DNA from 3 places in the Sphingobium sp. CFD-1 genome. Region 1 is predicted to be linked to each of the others. Evidence: riboswitches for the same ligand, from Rfam matches in the RefSeq annotation. Region 1 holds a riboswitch; each other region holds the start of a gene.
The links. A riboswitch is a leader RNA that binds a small molecule or an ion and turns the genes downstream of it on or off. The one in region 1 is predicted to bind cobalamin.
Positions count from the first base shown of each region.

Region 1 (4,171 bases):
GCTGCGAGCCGAACCGCCCCGCGTCACCCGTCTGTCCCGTAAGACGCTGGCTGGGGTAGGAGCCGTCGCGCTGTTCGGGATCGGCAGTGCGCTGATCTATGCCCTCCAGACCCGCGATATGAGCGGCAGCGGCGAAGAACTCTACTCGACCGAGAATCGTGCAACGGCGGACGGGCTATCCGGCCTGCCGCGCGACTATACCGGCCCCGTCCTGGGGCCGGCCTTGCCCGGCGATCTCGGCGGCCCGATCCTCGACGCGCAGAACAGGGGGCAGCCTGTCACGCCGCCGGTCATGGCGACGCCCGCCGTCGATCCCGCCGAACAGCGCCGCATCGCCGAGGAAGAGGCCGCGCGCGTCAGCCGCGTCTTCTTCCAGACCGCCCCCGGAACAGGGGCTGCAAGCCCGAGTCTCGCCGGCCTTGGTCTGACCGGCCAGCCTGGTGCTGCCGGCACGCAGGACCGGCATACCGCCTTCCTCAATGGCCCGGTGGATCGGCAGACTGTCGCCCTGGACCGCATCATGGCCCCCGCATCACCCTACATCCTTCAGGCCGGAGCCGTGATCCCGGCAGCGATGATTACCGGCATCCGTTCGGACCTTCCCGGCCAGATCACCGCGCAGGTGACGGAGAATGTCTATGACAGTCCGACCGGCAGCCTGCTCCTGATTCCGCAGGGGACGCGCATCATCGGCCAATACGATGCCGGCGTGACCTTCGGCCAGCGTCGTGTCCTTCTCGTCTGGAACCGCCTGATCCTGCCAAACGGCCGCTCGATCGTGCTGGAGCGACAGCCCGGAGCGGACGCCAGCGGCTATGCCGGCCTTGAAGATGGCGTTGACTATCACTGGTGGGATCTGATGAAGGCAGCCGGGCTGTCAACGCTGCTCGGCATCGGCACCGAACTGGCGACCGACGACGAGGACCGGCTGATCCGCGCCATCCGCGACGGGGCGCAGGACACCATCAACCAGGCCGGGCAACAGATCGTCCAGCGCCAGTTGCAGGTCGCCCCGACGCTGACCATCCGACCGGGCTTCCCGGTCAGGGTCATCGTGACGCGGGATCTCGTCCTCGAATCCTACAGGAATTGAACATGGCAAAGCTGAAACTCGGCCCGCTTCCAGACGACAAGCCGGTGAAGTTCACGCTGGAACTGCCGGCGCAGCTTCATCGCGACCTGACCGACTACGCCGAGGTGCTGGCCCGCGAGAGCGGCCAGACCCCCGCCGATCCCGTCAGGCTTGTCGTGCCGATGCTGGAACGGTTCATTGCCACGGATCGGGGATTTGCAAAGGCTCGACGGTCAGCCGGGTAATCGGCTGACGGATTCACCTGATTCCCGACAGAGTATGGCCGCGCCGTGCAATCTGGATCAGTCCCCGCTTGCTTCACACACGGCTTAACCTTACGGCAATCATTAGGTTTGCAATAGTGAGCCTATGATCGCGCCGGTTCCCCGAGAGGGGATTAAAACGGGAACGCGGTGAGGATGGTCCGCCATCCGAATCCGAGGCTGTCCCTGCAACTGTGAGCGGCGAGCGCGATGCACACGGGGTTTCGGCCTCAAGCCACTGAGCGAGAGCTTGGGAAGGCCGTGCATCAAGCCTTGACCCGCAAGCCAGGAGACCTGCCGGCGTCTGGTCGCTCTTGCTTTGGTCCAGGGGATGGCCGGGGCACGGTGTATTCCGTCTGAGCGACGAACGTGCGGCGGGGGCCGCATCGGTCGTGTGACGGGCGCTTGAGGCGTCCGCCCGCTCTCGCGCCCGACCGTTCGTGACGGCACGCCCCCGCCCGACAGGGTTCGGCGCCAGGGGGGCTATGGAGTGAGACTTTCGACGATTTCGCGGTTCGCGCTGACGGTGGGGCTGTCGGCGTGGGGCATACAGGCACAGGCGGCCGACAGTGATCCTGCCCCTTCGGGCGAAGAATCCGGCAAGCCCAAGACGCAACAGGAAATCGTCGTCACGGCCAACAGCCGCGAGGAATTGCGCGACATTCTCTCGCCGGGGGTGGTCTCGGTCGTCTATCCCGACGACACGCGCGGCGAGCACAAGGCGCTGCCCGATCTGCTCGACCAGATTCCCGGCGTCTACGTCCGCCGCGTCGGCGGCACGGGCGGCTATACGACTACGAGCATCCGGGGCAGCGCGCCCAGCCAAGTCAACATTTACATCGACGGCGTGCCGTTCAATCTCTCCAGCGAGACGGCGGCTGATATCTCCACGATCCCGATTTCCAACGTCGAGCGCGTCGAGGTTTATCGCGGCGTCACGCCCGCGCGCTTCTCCGGTGCGCCGCTGGGCGGCGCGATCAACATCGTGACCAAGATGCCGACCGACCTGAGTGGCACCGTGTCAGCCGGTGCGCGGTCCTATGGCGGTCGCCAGTTTTCGGGGAACTTGAGCTTTCCGCTGCTCGGCGGCGGTCTTCTGCTCGGTCTCGACATGGAACGCAGCAAGGGTGAATTCAAATATCCCCTCATCGCCGCGCGCATCCTGGACGGCATCGAATATGGCGACGGAGAATGGAGTGGGGACGGCCTATCCAACACGCCGTGCAGCATCTCTTCCGAATATCAGCCGGTGCGCGCCATCAATCCTGTCTGCCAGTTCCCAACCACGCGGCAGCGGCAGAATAACAGTTTCCAGCGCGACAATGTGATGGTGAAATGGCGCAACGACAATATCACCGCCAAATATTCCTTCACCCATATGGACCGGTACATGCCGGAGATTGTGCCCACTCAATATGGTGGACTTCAGGGCTACAGCCTCATCGATCTCCCGGAATACACATTCCCCCAGGTGAACCTGACCGCAGGCTCGCTCGCCAGTTTGGGCGTTCCCTTCAACAAGCGGCGTCAGCAGAAGCAATATCAGCATGACGGTGCGTTGAACTGGCATGACCGCTTCGGCGACCTCGAACTGGCGCTGAACCTCAACTTCATGGACCAGCGCAAGCGGTTCAACAATTACGACATGGCGGCACCGTTCGGCGTCGGCAGCCGCACGGCGCTGTATCACACCACCCGCTACGGCCTGACCGCCGACGCCAGCTACACGCTCGGCGCGGAGTGGGATGTGACGCAGCTTCTCGAATTGCACGTCCAGCATAATTGGGAGACGATGCGCTACGACGCCGACAACCTCATCAATTCGGTGACAGGCTTACGGCGCGGCGATTATTATCAGCATTACAAGCGTCAGCTCACCAACATCCAGGTTCAGGATACGCTCACATTCCACACGCTGGGCGACCTCCAGGTGGCACCGATCTTCCGGATCGAGAAGCTGACCGGGCCGGTGCTGGGGAGCCAGGACAACCCCTTCGGTCCGTCATCCGGAAATTACGGTTGGAAACCGACATGGAGCGTCAGCGCCAAGAAAAAGGTGGGTTCGGACTGGCTGCTGTTCGCCAGCTACGGCACTTACAACCGCTATCCCAATTTCTATGAAATCTATGGCGACGGCGTCTATATTCAGGCTGGTGCCGACAGCGTCGGCAACACAATGCCGCTGCTGCGCGAACATGGCAGCAACTGGGATGCCGGCCTTGGCTGGAACGGCACGATTGCCGGCGATCTCGCGGGCAGCTTCCGCGCCACCTATTTCCAGCGCCGGACAAAAGATGAAATCACGCTGTTCCTGACGCCCGTGGGCGGGAAATATGTCAATTCCGGCACGACCATCACCAGGGGCGGTGAGTTCGAGGCAAGCCTCAAATGGGGCGACCGCGCCGACCTCCAGCTCGCCGCGACGGTGCAGGAGGGGCACTATGTCAAGGGGACCTATTTCGTCTATCCCGCCATTCCCGTCGCGGAACGTGTTCTGGGCAATCTGCGAACGCTCCAGAACCCCCGCTTCACCGCGAACGCGCGCCTCAATCTGCATTTCCTGGGCGGCGCGCTAACGACATTTGGCGAGGTTCGTCACAGTGGACGTCGCTATATCAGCCAGTCCAGAAGCCCCGGCAGCGATGAGAACAGCTATACCTATGAAGCGCCGCTCACCACCTTTGACGCCGGTGCGCATCTCCGACTGCCGCATGGCCTGACGATATCGGGCGGCGTGTCCGATATTTTCAATGCCGGGCCGAAACAGAAGATGCACATGGTTGGCAGCAACGATGGGCTTCACCCATATAATTACTGGAAGTGCAGCGCTTTGGAG
Region 1 is NZ_CP084398.1:1,788,753-1,792,923, forward strand. It holds gene LDB26_RS09120 (TrbI/VirB10 family protein) at 1-1,093, shown strand, start outside; gene LDB26_RS09125 (DUF2274 domain-containing protein) at 1,096-1,317, shown strand; cobalamin riboswitch at 1,435-1,652, shown strand; gene LDB26_RS09130 (TonB-dependent receptor domain-containing protein) at 1,826-4,171, shown strand, end outside.

Region 2 (4,171 bases), 1.9 Mb from region 1:
TCGGCTGCGTGGGCGTGGCGCCGCCACGGGTTTCGTGACGCCGTGCATCGTCAGTACCGGGCGCTGATCGAAAAATCGATCGAGCGTGGCCGGCCGAGCAGCCATTGCTCGTCATTGTAGGTGGTGGTCGCGTAATCCTTGTCGAACAGGTTGTAGACCCGCAGGTTGGCCGCGACATTCTTCGTCACGGCGAACGAAACGCCGCCATCCACTACGGCGTAGCCGGGCACGCGGAACTGGTTGGCGTTGTCGGAATAGGTTTTCCCGACGTAGCGCAGGCCAAGGCGGGTCTGGAACCGCGGGGTGACGTCGTAACGCAACCAGAGATTGGCGGTCGTCTCGGGCACACCCGGCGGGGTCTTGCCATTGTATGACGTGCCGCCACTCAGGAACTCGTCGAAACGCGCGTCGAGGATCGTGCCGTTGGCATCGATCCCGAAGCCCCCCGGAAGGTCCAGCGTCAGCGAAGCCTCCAGTCCTTTCGCCGAACGCTGTCCAACCTGATCCTGCCTTGGTGGAAGGCTGCCCGGAACCGTGGCGAGCAGGTTCTTCTTCACGATCCGGTAGGCCGCGAAGGTCGCCAAGCCGCGGCCGCCGAGGAAGCTGGCCTTGATGCCCGCCTCAATCTGGTCGCCCGTGGTGTTCTTGAACGCGGCCTGCCCGATGGAGAAGGTGATCAGCGAACCGAGCGGATCGACCGCCGTCGCATACTGACCGTAGAGCGATAGTGCAGGGCTCGGTTGGTAAACCGCTCCCACCCGCCAGGTGACGTTGTGCAGCGTCTTGTCGAGTCGCAACGTCTCGGTCGCCACGCCGGCGGTATCGTAGCTGTTGACGTAGCGTTTGACGTTGGCGTGGTCGTAGTTGATCCCGACCGACACCGACAATTGGTCGCTGAGCGTCAGGCGGTCTTCCGCGAAGAAGGAATATTGCCGCGTCCGGCTGCGATGCTGGGGCCGCACACCGAACGTGTTGTAATAGAGACCCGGGTCAAACACGAATGGATCGACCGGATCGGCGAAGCCGGCCGGCGCCGGATCAGAATCGAAATCGTTCGCGTGCCTGAAACTGATTGCGTTGACGTCGAAGCCAACCAGCACCTCGTTCTTCAGGCCACCCCATTCGCTGCGGATCGTGACGTCGGCCTGATTGCCGATCTGCGTCTGATCGTGATCGATGCCGAAGAAGTCGAACCGGTCGATCTTCCCCGTGGCGCCGTTCCAGAAATAGCTTTCGAGATTGCGCCACTTGCGATGCGTGGTCAGACGGTAGGCGGTATTGCGGACGCTGATGGAATCGCTCGGCGTCCATTCCACCCGGATCGTCGTCCGGTTGTCCTTGAAGCGCATCAGCGCGTCGGTGACGTTGTAGTTCCGGCGCTTGTTGCGATCATCGATCCTGCCATTGATCAGCGGTGTGCCGAAATAGAGCATCGGCTCCTGGTCGCTGTAATCGTCGGACAGGGTGATGGTCAGCCTATCGCTGGGGCGCAGCTGTACCGAGCCGGATATGGCCAACCCCTTCGAATTCCCGCGATCGACCCAGCCGTCCGACTGTGTGCGGCTGATGTCGAAACGATAGGCGGTCAGCTCGTTGACCGGCCCACCGACACCGGCGGCGATGCGCCAGCTATTCTGGGAACCGAAACCGGCTTCTGCTTCGAACTCGGTGCGGGTAGTGTTCGGCTTCTTGGAGATGACGTTGACGGCGCCACCGATCGCGCCTTGCCCATAGAGGACCGAAGCAGGCCCGCGCAGCACTTCGATCCGGTCGACAGTCCAGGGGTCGGTCGGAAACGTCACGGTGCCCGCGCCGGGATAGAGGCGAACACCGTCATAGAGCTGCATGACGGAGCCGGGTCCGCTAAAGCCCCGCGCGGCAAGACCGGTGCCCCCGTTGCCCGGATTGGCCACCGAGCTGATGCCCGTCGCGCGCGTGACGGCATCGACGATCGACAGGTCACCGCGTGCGCGGATAACATCGCCCGACAGCGTCTCGACGCTGGCCGGCGTCTCAAGGATGGTCAGGCCCAGACGGCTGCCCGTCTGCGTAGGAGCGTTGGCATCGCCGGTGCGAGTGCCCAGCACGAGGATATCGGACTTGTCGGCTGCCTCCGATGCATCTTCGGCATGAGCAAAGGCAGGCAAAAGGAGCGCGGCGAGCGCGGTGCTGGAAAGGATGGTCTTGATCACGAAATAGTCCTCCGGCGTCTTGCGACATGGCCGGGGCAAACCCGCGTGAACGGGCGGCACGCGCGGCGGCCGGACGCCATGGGCGGCCGACGCACGTCTCCGATGCGGCCCCAGCCGCTTGTTCGTCGCTCAGACGGAGTTCACCGTGCCGCGGCCATCCCCTGGACCAAGGCAAGAGCGACCAGACGCCGGCAGGTCTCCTGGCTCGCGGGTCACAGCTTGATGCACGCCTTCCCAGGCCTCGCATGATTTAGCGTCCGGCCCAGTGGCTGCCCCTTCAAGGAGGAGCGATGTGCATCGCGCTATCCGCTTACAGTTGCAGGGACAGCCGCGGATTTGGAGGAAACCCCTCCGCACCGCATTCCCGATTAAGCCCCTTTCGGGGGGCACCGGCGCGATCAATGAAAGCCGGAATAGTCCAACTCTCGCCGCAGCGCCTAGTCGAAGTGAACGGAAAAGCCAACAACCCATGCCGCGTGTTTGGCGAAGGGCTGGCCCTTCACATGGGGCAAGTGATGATAGTCGCGCTGGAACTTGCCTCGGAGCATCTTGTGCTGCCCGAACGGGGATGAGCCGAATCGGCGGTCACCGCCTCCGCCCAGCACAAGATGCTTCATCGCGCTCGATCCAGAAATCGCGTGAGACATAATCCTGCCAAAAGAACAGCCTTCCCCGCTGCTCCTCGATTATCTGAACCGCCCGTCATCCGCCGGCGAGGCTACATGACGATGACACTCGCATCCAGCCGGACGCCCGTGCGGCTCGCTTAAGCGGGATAGATGTAGCTGGCTGGGCCTTTGCGACCGTGCAACGGCAAGCGCCGCATCATTTTGATAATGATTTGCACAAGCAAGATAGTTTCAGTACTTTACTCGGGCGCTAAGCGGCGAAGGCCCGCAAAGCCACTTCACCCGCAGATCGCATTCACTTCATGATGACGCTTATCGATACATTGCATCGCTGGACTGGAGGTCTCGTTGGCCTGCTGCTGGCGATGCTTGGCCTGTCCGGCGCAATTCTCGTTCACAAGGATGCGTGGGTAGTGCTTCCCCATGCAACCGACGCGCAAATGCAAGGCACTGCGCATCTGGCTGAATTCACGCAGCGGATCATGGATGATCCCACAACCCGGCCCGAATCCATCCTCTTCGCAACCAGGGGTTTCGGGCTGGATCGGCTGACCTACAAGGGCGGCGCGGGCGCCTATCTCGATCAGAACGGCGGACTCGTGACGCGATGGACCAGCCAGTGGGAACGGCCGGAGATCTGGTTGTTCGACTTCCATCACCATCTCTTCGCCGGTGATTGGGGGGAAGTCATCATCGGCGTCGCCGCCATCTGCGGCCTGTTCTTCGTAGTGACTGGCGCGCTTCTATGGTTGCGGACACGCAAGACGTTCTCATTTCGCCTGTGGCCGGCGCGCATGAGCCGGCCGGCAATCATGCGGCATCACCGCGATCTCGGCATCGTGATGGCGCCGCTGCTGGTTCTGTCACTCGTCACCGGAGTGGTACTGGTATTCCGGCCAATGGCTGCGCTGCTCTTCGGGCCTGGCGCTCCCGTGCAAATCGACCGTTCGCTGGCCGAACCACCGCCACGCACGGGAAAGATCGCCGAGCGGTTAAATTGGTCGGCGATGATCGAAATGGGGCGACAGCGCTTTCCGGAAGCCGAGGTTCGCAGCCTCACTCTGCCACGTAGCGGCAACGGTCTCATCACCCTGCGCATGCGAAGCCCGGAAGAATGGCTGCCGAACGGGCGCACGACATTGTGGTTCGCGGCGGACAGCGGCGCGCTGGTGGCCACGCGCGATGCCAAGCATCTGCCACCTGAGGCACGCGGATATAATCTTCTCTATCCGCTTCATGCGGCCAAGGTTGGAGGATTTCTGTACCGGCTCGTGATGACGCTGTCTGGGCTGTCCCTGGCATTGTTGGGAACGCTAGCCGTGTGGGTTTTCTGGTTCAGGCGCCTTGTGT
Region 2 is NZ_CP084398.1:3,771,562-3,775,732, reverse strand. It holds gene LDB26_RS18935 (peptidase) at 1-105, opposite strand, end outside; gene LDB26_RS18930 (TonB-dependent siderophore receptor) at 51-2,192, opposite strand; cobalamin riboswitch at 2,365-2,601, opposite strand; gene LDB26_RS18925 (hypothetical protein) at 2,630-2,809, opposite strand; gene LDB26_RS18920 (PepSY domain-containing protein) at 3,127-4,171, shown strand, end outside.
Region 2: it holds a riboswitch for cobalamin, as region 1 does, so the genes downstream of both, LDB26_RS18930 (TonB-dependent siderophore receptor) here and LDB26_RS09130 (TonB-dependent receptor domain-containing protein) in region 1, are expected to answer to the same signal.

Region 3 (4,171 bases), 1.9 Mb from region 1:
ACCGCCTTGCTGGCCTGGGGGCTGGGTCTGCGTCACGCGGTCGATGCCGATCATATTGCCGCCATCGACAATGTGACCCGCAAGCTGATGCAGGATGGCCAGCGCCCGGTTGCGGTCGGCTTCTGGTTTGCGATCGGGCATTCGGGGATCATTGCCATAGCGTCAATCGCCATAGCGCTGACGACCAGCGCGCTGGCTGAGTTTGCCGCGTTCAAGGAGATTGGCGGGGTAGTGGCGACCGCAGTTTCCGCGCTATTCCTGTTCACGATTGCAGGCATGAACCTTCTAATCCTGCGCTCCGTTTGGCGTACCTTCGCCCATGTCCGCACTGGCGGCGACTATGTCGAAGACGATCTCGATCTGCTGATGGGGTCGCGCGGATTGCTTGCAAGGCTGTTCAGGCCGATGTTCCGCCTGGTCAACAAAAGCTGGCACATGGCCCCGCTGGGATTTCTGTTCGGGCTCGGATTCGATACCGCCACCGAAGTCGCCATTCTGGGCATGTCGGCCAGCCAGGCCGCCAACGGCCTGTCGATCGGCACGATCTTGGTCCTGCCTGCGCTGTTCGCGGTCGGTATGGCGCTGATCGATACCGCTGACGGCGTGGTGATGCTGGGCGCTTATGAGTGGGCCTTCGTGAAACCGATCCGCAAGCTCTACTACAACATCACCATCACCCTGATCTCGGCCATCGTGGCAATCGTTATCGGCGGAATCGAGACGCTCGCCCTGATCGGCGACAAACTCGGATTGACGGGGTGGCCATGGAACCTTGCCGCGAAATTGGGAGAGAACTTCAACAGCCTCGGCTTCGCCATCATCGGCCTGTTCGTGCTCTGCTGGCTTGCAAGCTTCGCGATCTATCGCTGGAAGCGCTTCGACGAGATCGAGGTTGCGGTCGTTGCCTGACCGTGCCCGTGTGAATCGATGCATCATGCTTCGGTATGACAAGCAGGCTTGCACTGTCTCAATCGATCTCGATGTCCACATGCCGCTGGGACTTCGCGTACACTACGGTGAACGCGATGCAGCGATCCGGATGTTGATGAAGCGCTCTGCCGGAGCTTTCTTAAAGTCGAGCCTGAGCTGCGTTTTTGATCCGGCTTCACGAAAGGTTGCTGAAGCTCTCGCCGACGACATACGCGAACGCCTTTTCCGGATAGCGCACAAGCCCATCAGCCAACGGCAAGTGGAGAATATTCTCGGCATCACATCCCGCGAGCGGATACGGTGGGCCAAAGACGGACGCTTGCCGCGATCGGGGGTCTCCAGGATCAGAAAAGGCACAACCGAGATCTCGCTCTGGACTTATCCATGCGATGCGATCGAGCATCTGGCAGCCCACCCGGCAGAGATACGTCGGTGGCGCGAAGAAGATACAGCAACGACATCAATTGGCTTGGCTCCCATTTTCGGTTAGGGCGGGCGGCGAAGGGTCGGTTGATTCCGCCCTTCGATGATCGCGCCGGTGTCCCGAAAGGGACTTAATCGGGAATGCGGTGAGGAAGCTTGCTTCCAAATCCGCGGCTGTCCCTGCAACTGTAAGCGGATAGCGCGATGCACATGCTCCTGAATGCAGGAGCGGCCACTGGACAGCGTATGCACGCAGTCTGGGAAGGCGTGCATCAAGCTGTGACCCGCGAGCCAGGAGACCTGCCGGCGCACCGGTCGCTCTTGCCTGATCCAGGGGATGGTCACGGCACGGTAACTCTCCGTCTGAGCGACGAAGCTGTGCGGCTGGGGCTGCACGGGTTGCGTGGTCACGGGCGCCTTGTCGCGCCCGCCCGTCGTCGCGCTCCGACCGGATATGTCCGGCAAGCCCCCGCTTTTCTCGCTCCGGCGCGCGGGGAAGTTGACTGTGTCCGACCTGTCCAAGTCCGATGTTTCCAAGGTGCCGGTCACCATCGTTACCGGCTTTCTGGGCGCGGGGAAAACCACGCTCATCAGCCACTTGATCCGCAATGCGGGCCGCCGCAGGTTGGCGGTGGTGGTCAACGAATTCGGCACGCTGGGCGTGGATGGCGACATTCTCCAAGCCTGCGCCATTCCCGATTGCCCGGCTGAAAACATCATCGAACTGGCCAATGGCTGCATCTGCTGCACCGTGGCGGACGATTTCATTCCCACTGTCGAAAAGCTGCTCGCGCTCGATCCGCGCCCGGATCACATCCTGATCGAGACATCGGGCCTGGCGCTCCCCAAGCCGCTGCTCAAGGCGTTCGACTGGCCGGCGATCCGCAGCCGGATCACCGTCGATGGCGTGCTGGCCCTGGCCGATGCCGAGGCTGTCGCTGCCGGTCGGTTTGCACCCGACGTAGCCGCGCTGGATGCGCAGCGCGCCGCCGATCCGAGCGTCGATCATGAGACACCGCTGTCGGAGGTGTTCGAGGATCAACTGGCCTGCGCCGACATGGTTTTGCTCACCAAGGTCGATCTGGCCGGACCCGAAGGCGTGGCTGCCGCGCGCGCCGTAATCCTACGAGAAGCGCCGCGTCCGGTGCCGGTGATCGAACTCACCGAAGGCGTGGTCGATCCGCGTGTGATCCTGGGCCTCGGAGCCGCCGCCGAGGACGATATCGCCGCGCGCCCCTCGCACCACGACGGCGAAGACGAGCATGAGCACGAGGATTTCAACAGCACGGTGATCGCGCTCAGTGAGATCGCCGATCCGGCCGACCTCGTGGACCGGATCGAAACGCTGGCGCGCGATCACCGGATCCTGCGGGTGAAGGGCTATGCCGCCGTGACCGGCAAGCCGATGCGCCTGCTGGTGCAGGCCGTGGGTGCGCGGGTGCGTCATCACTACGATCGCCCGTGGCGGCCGGACGAGCCGCGTCGCACCACGCTGGTCGCCATCGCCGAGCATGACGCTATTGATCATGGCGTCCTGCGCGCGGTGCTGGAAGGCTGAACGCCGCCGATGCACGTCATCTTCCGCGAAACCCATGGGATGGAGGAAACTGCCGTCCCGCAGGATCTGGGGCAGCAGCCTGCGGATCTGGTGGTGCTGTCCTTTTCGGACAGCGACCTGGGAGCATTCGCGGCCGCATGGCACGGCGCGCGCGCAGTCAATGAAGATGTACCCTCGCTCAGGCTCGCCAATCTGTCGGCGCTCATGCATCCCTTGTCGGTCGATACTTATGTCGAGCGCACGCTGTCCGGCGCCAAGGCGATCCTGATACGGCTGATCGGCGGCATGCCTTATTGGAGCTACGGACTGCAGCAGGTCGAGGCGTTGGCCCGCGAGCATCGGATCGCGCTGGCCGTCCTGCCTGGAGACGGTCGGCCCGACGAACGCCTGGATGCGGTATCGACCTTGCCCGTGCCTGTCCTGCGAGAGCTTGCGCGGCTGTGCGATACCGGCGGCGAGCGAGCGGCACGGGCGGCGCTGGTCGAACTGGCGCGGGCCGCGCGGCTGGTCGATTTGCCCGCGTCGGCCAGCGAAGCATTGCCGGAAGCGGGCGGCTGGCATCCCGAACATGGCGTCGTCTGCCCGGAAGCCTTCGCGCGCGATTCGGGCCGGCCCCTCGTATTGCTGGTATTCTATCGCTCCTACCTGGCGGCCCACGATCTGGACCCCTTCGCCGCCCTTCACGCCGCGTTCGAGCAGCGGGGGTTCGACACATTGTCGATTTTCGTCCCGTCGCTGAAGGCGCCTCTGGTGCGCGGCCAGGTCGATCATTGGGTCCGTGCCCTTGCTCCGGTCGCCATCATCAACGCCACCGCCTTCTCTGCCCGCGGCGATGGGATCGACACGCCGCTCGACGGCGCGGGCGTGCCCGTGTTCCAACTGGCGCTCGCCACATCGGGCCGCGCCGCCTGGGCAGGCGCAGCGCGTGGGCTGTCGCCCGCCGATCTCGCGATGCATGTCGTGTTGCCCGAACTGGATGGCCGCGTCTTTGCCGGTGTCGCCAGTTTCAAGGAAGCGGGGACGCGCGATCCCGCGCTGGAATTTTCCCGCAGCCTCCATCGCGCCGATCCGCAGCGGATCGAGGCGATCGTCGCCCGCGTGGCCGGCTGGACCGCGCTGGCCCGAAAGCCTCTTGGCGATCGGCGCGTGGCGCTTGCCCTCTCCACATATCCCGGCAAGGCCTACCAGATGGCCCATGCCGTGGGGCTGGACACTTTTGCCTCCACCGAGGCGATCCTGGCCGACCTTGCGCAGGCGGGA
Region 3 is NZ_CP084398.1:3,777,382-3,781,552, forward strand. It holds gene LDB26_RS18940 (HoxN/HupN/NixA family nickel/cobalt transporter) at 1-909, shown strand, start outside; cobalamin riboswitch at 1,450-1,676, shown strand; gene cobW (cobalamin biosynthesis protein CobW) at 1,859-2,911, shown strand; gene cobN (cobaltochelatase subunit CobN) at 2,921-4,171, shown strand, end outside.
Region 3: it holds a riboswitch for cobalamin, as region 1 does, so the genes downstream of both, cobW (cobalamin biosynthesis protein CobW) here and LDB26_RS09130 (TonB-dependent receptor domain-containing protein) in region 1, are expected to answer to the same signal.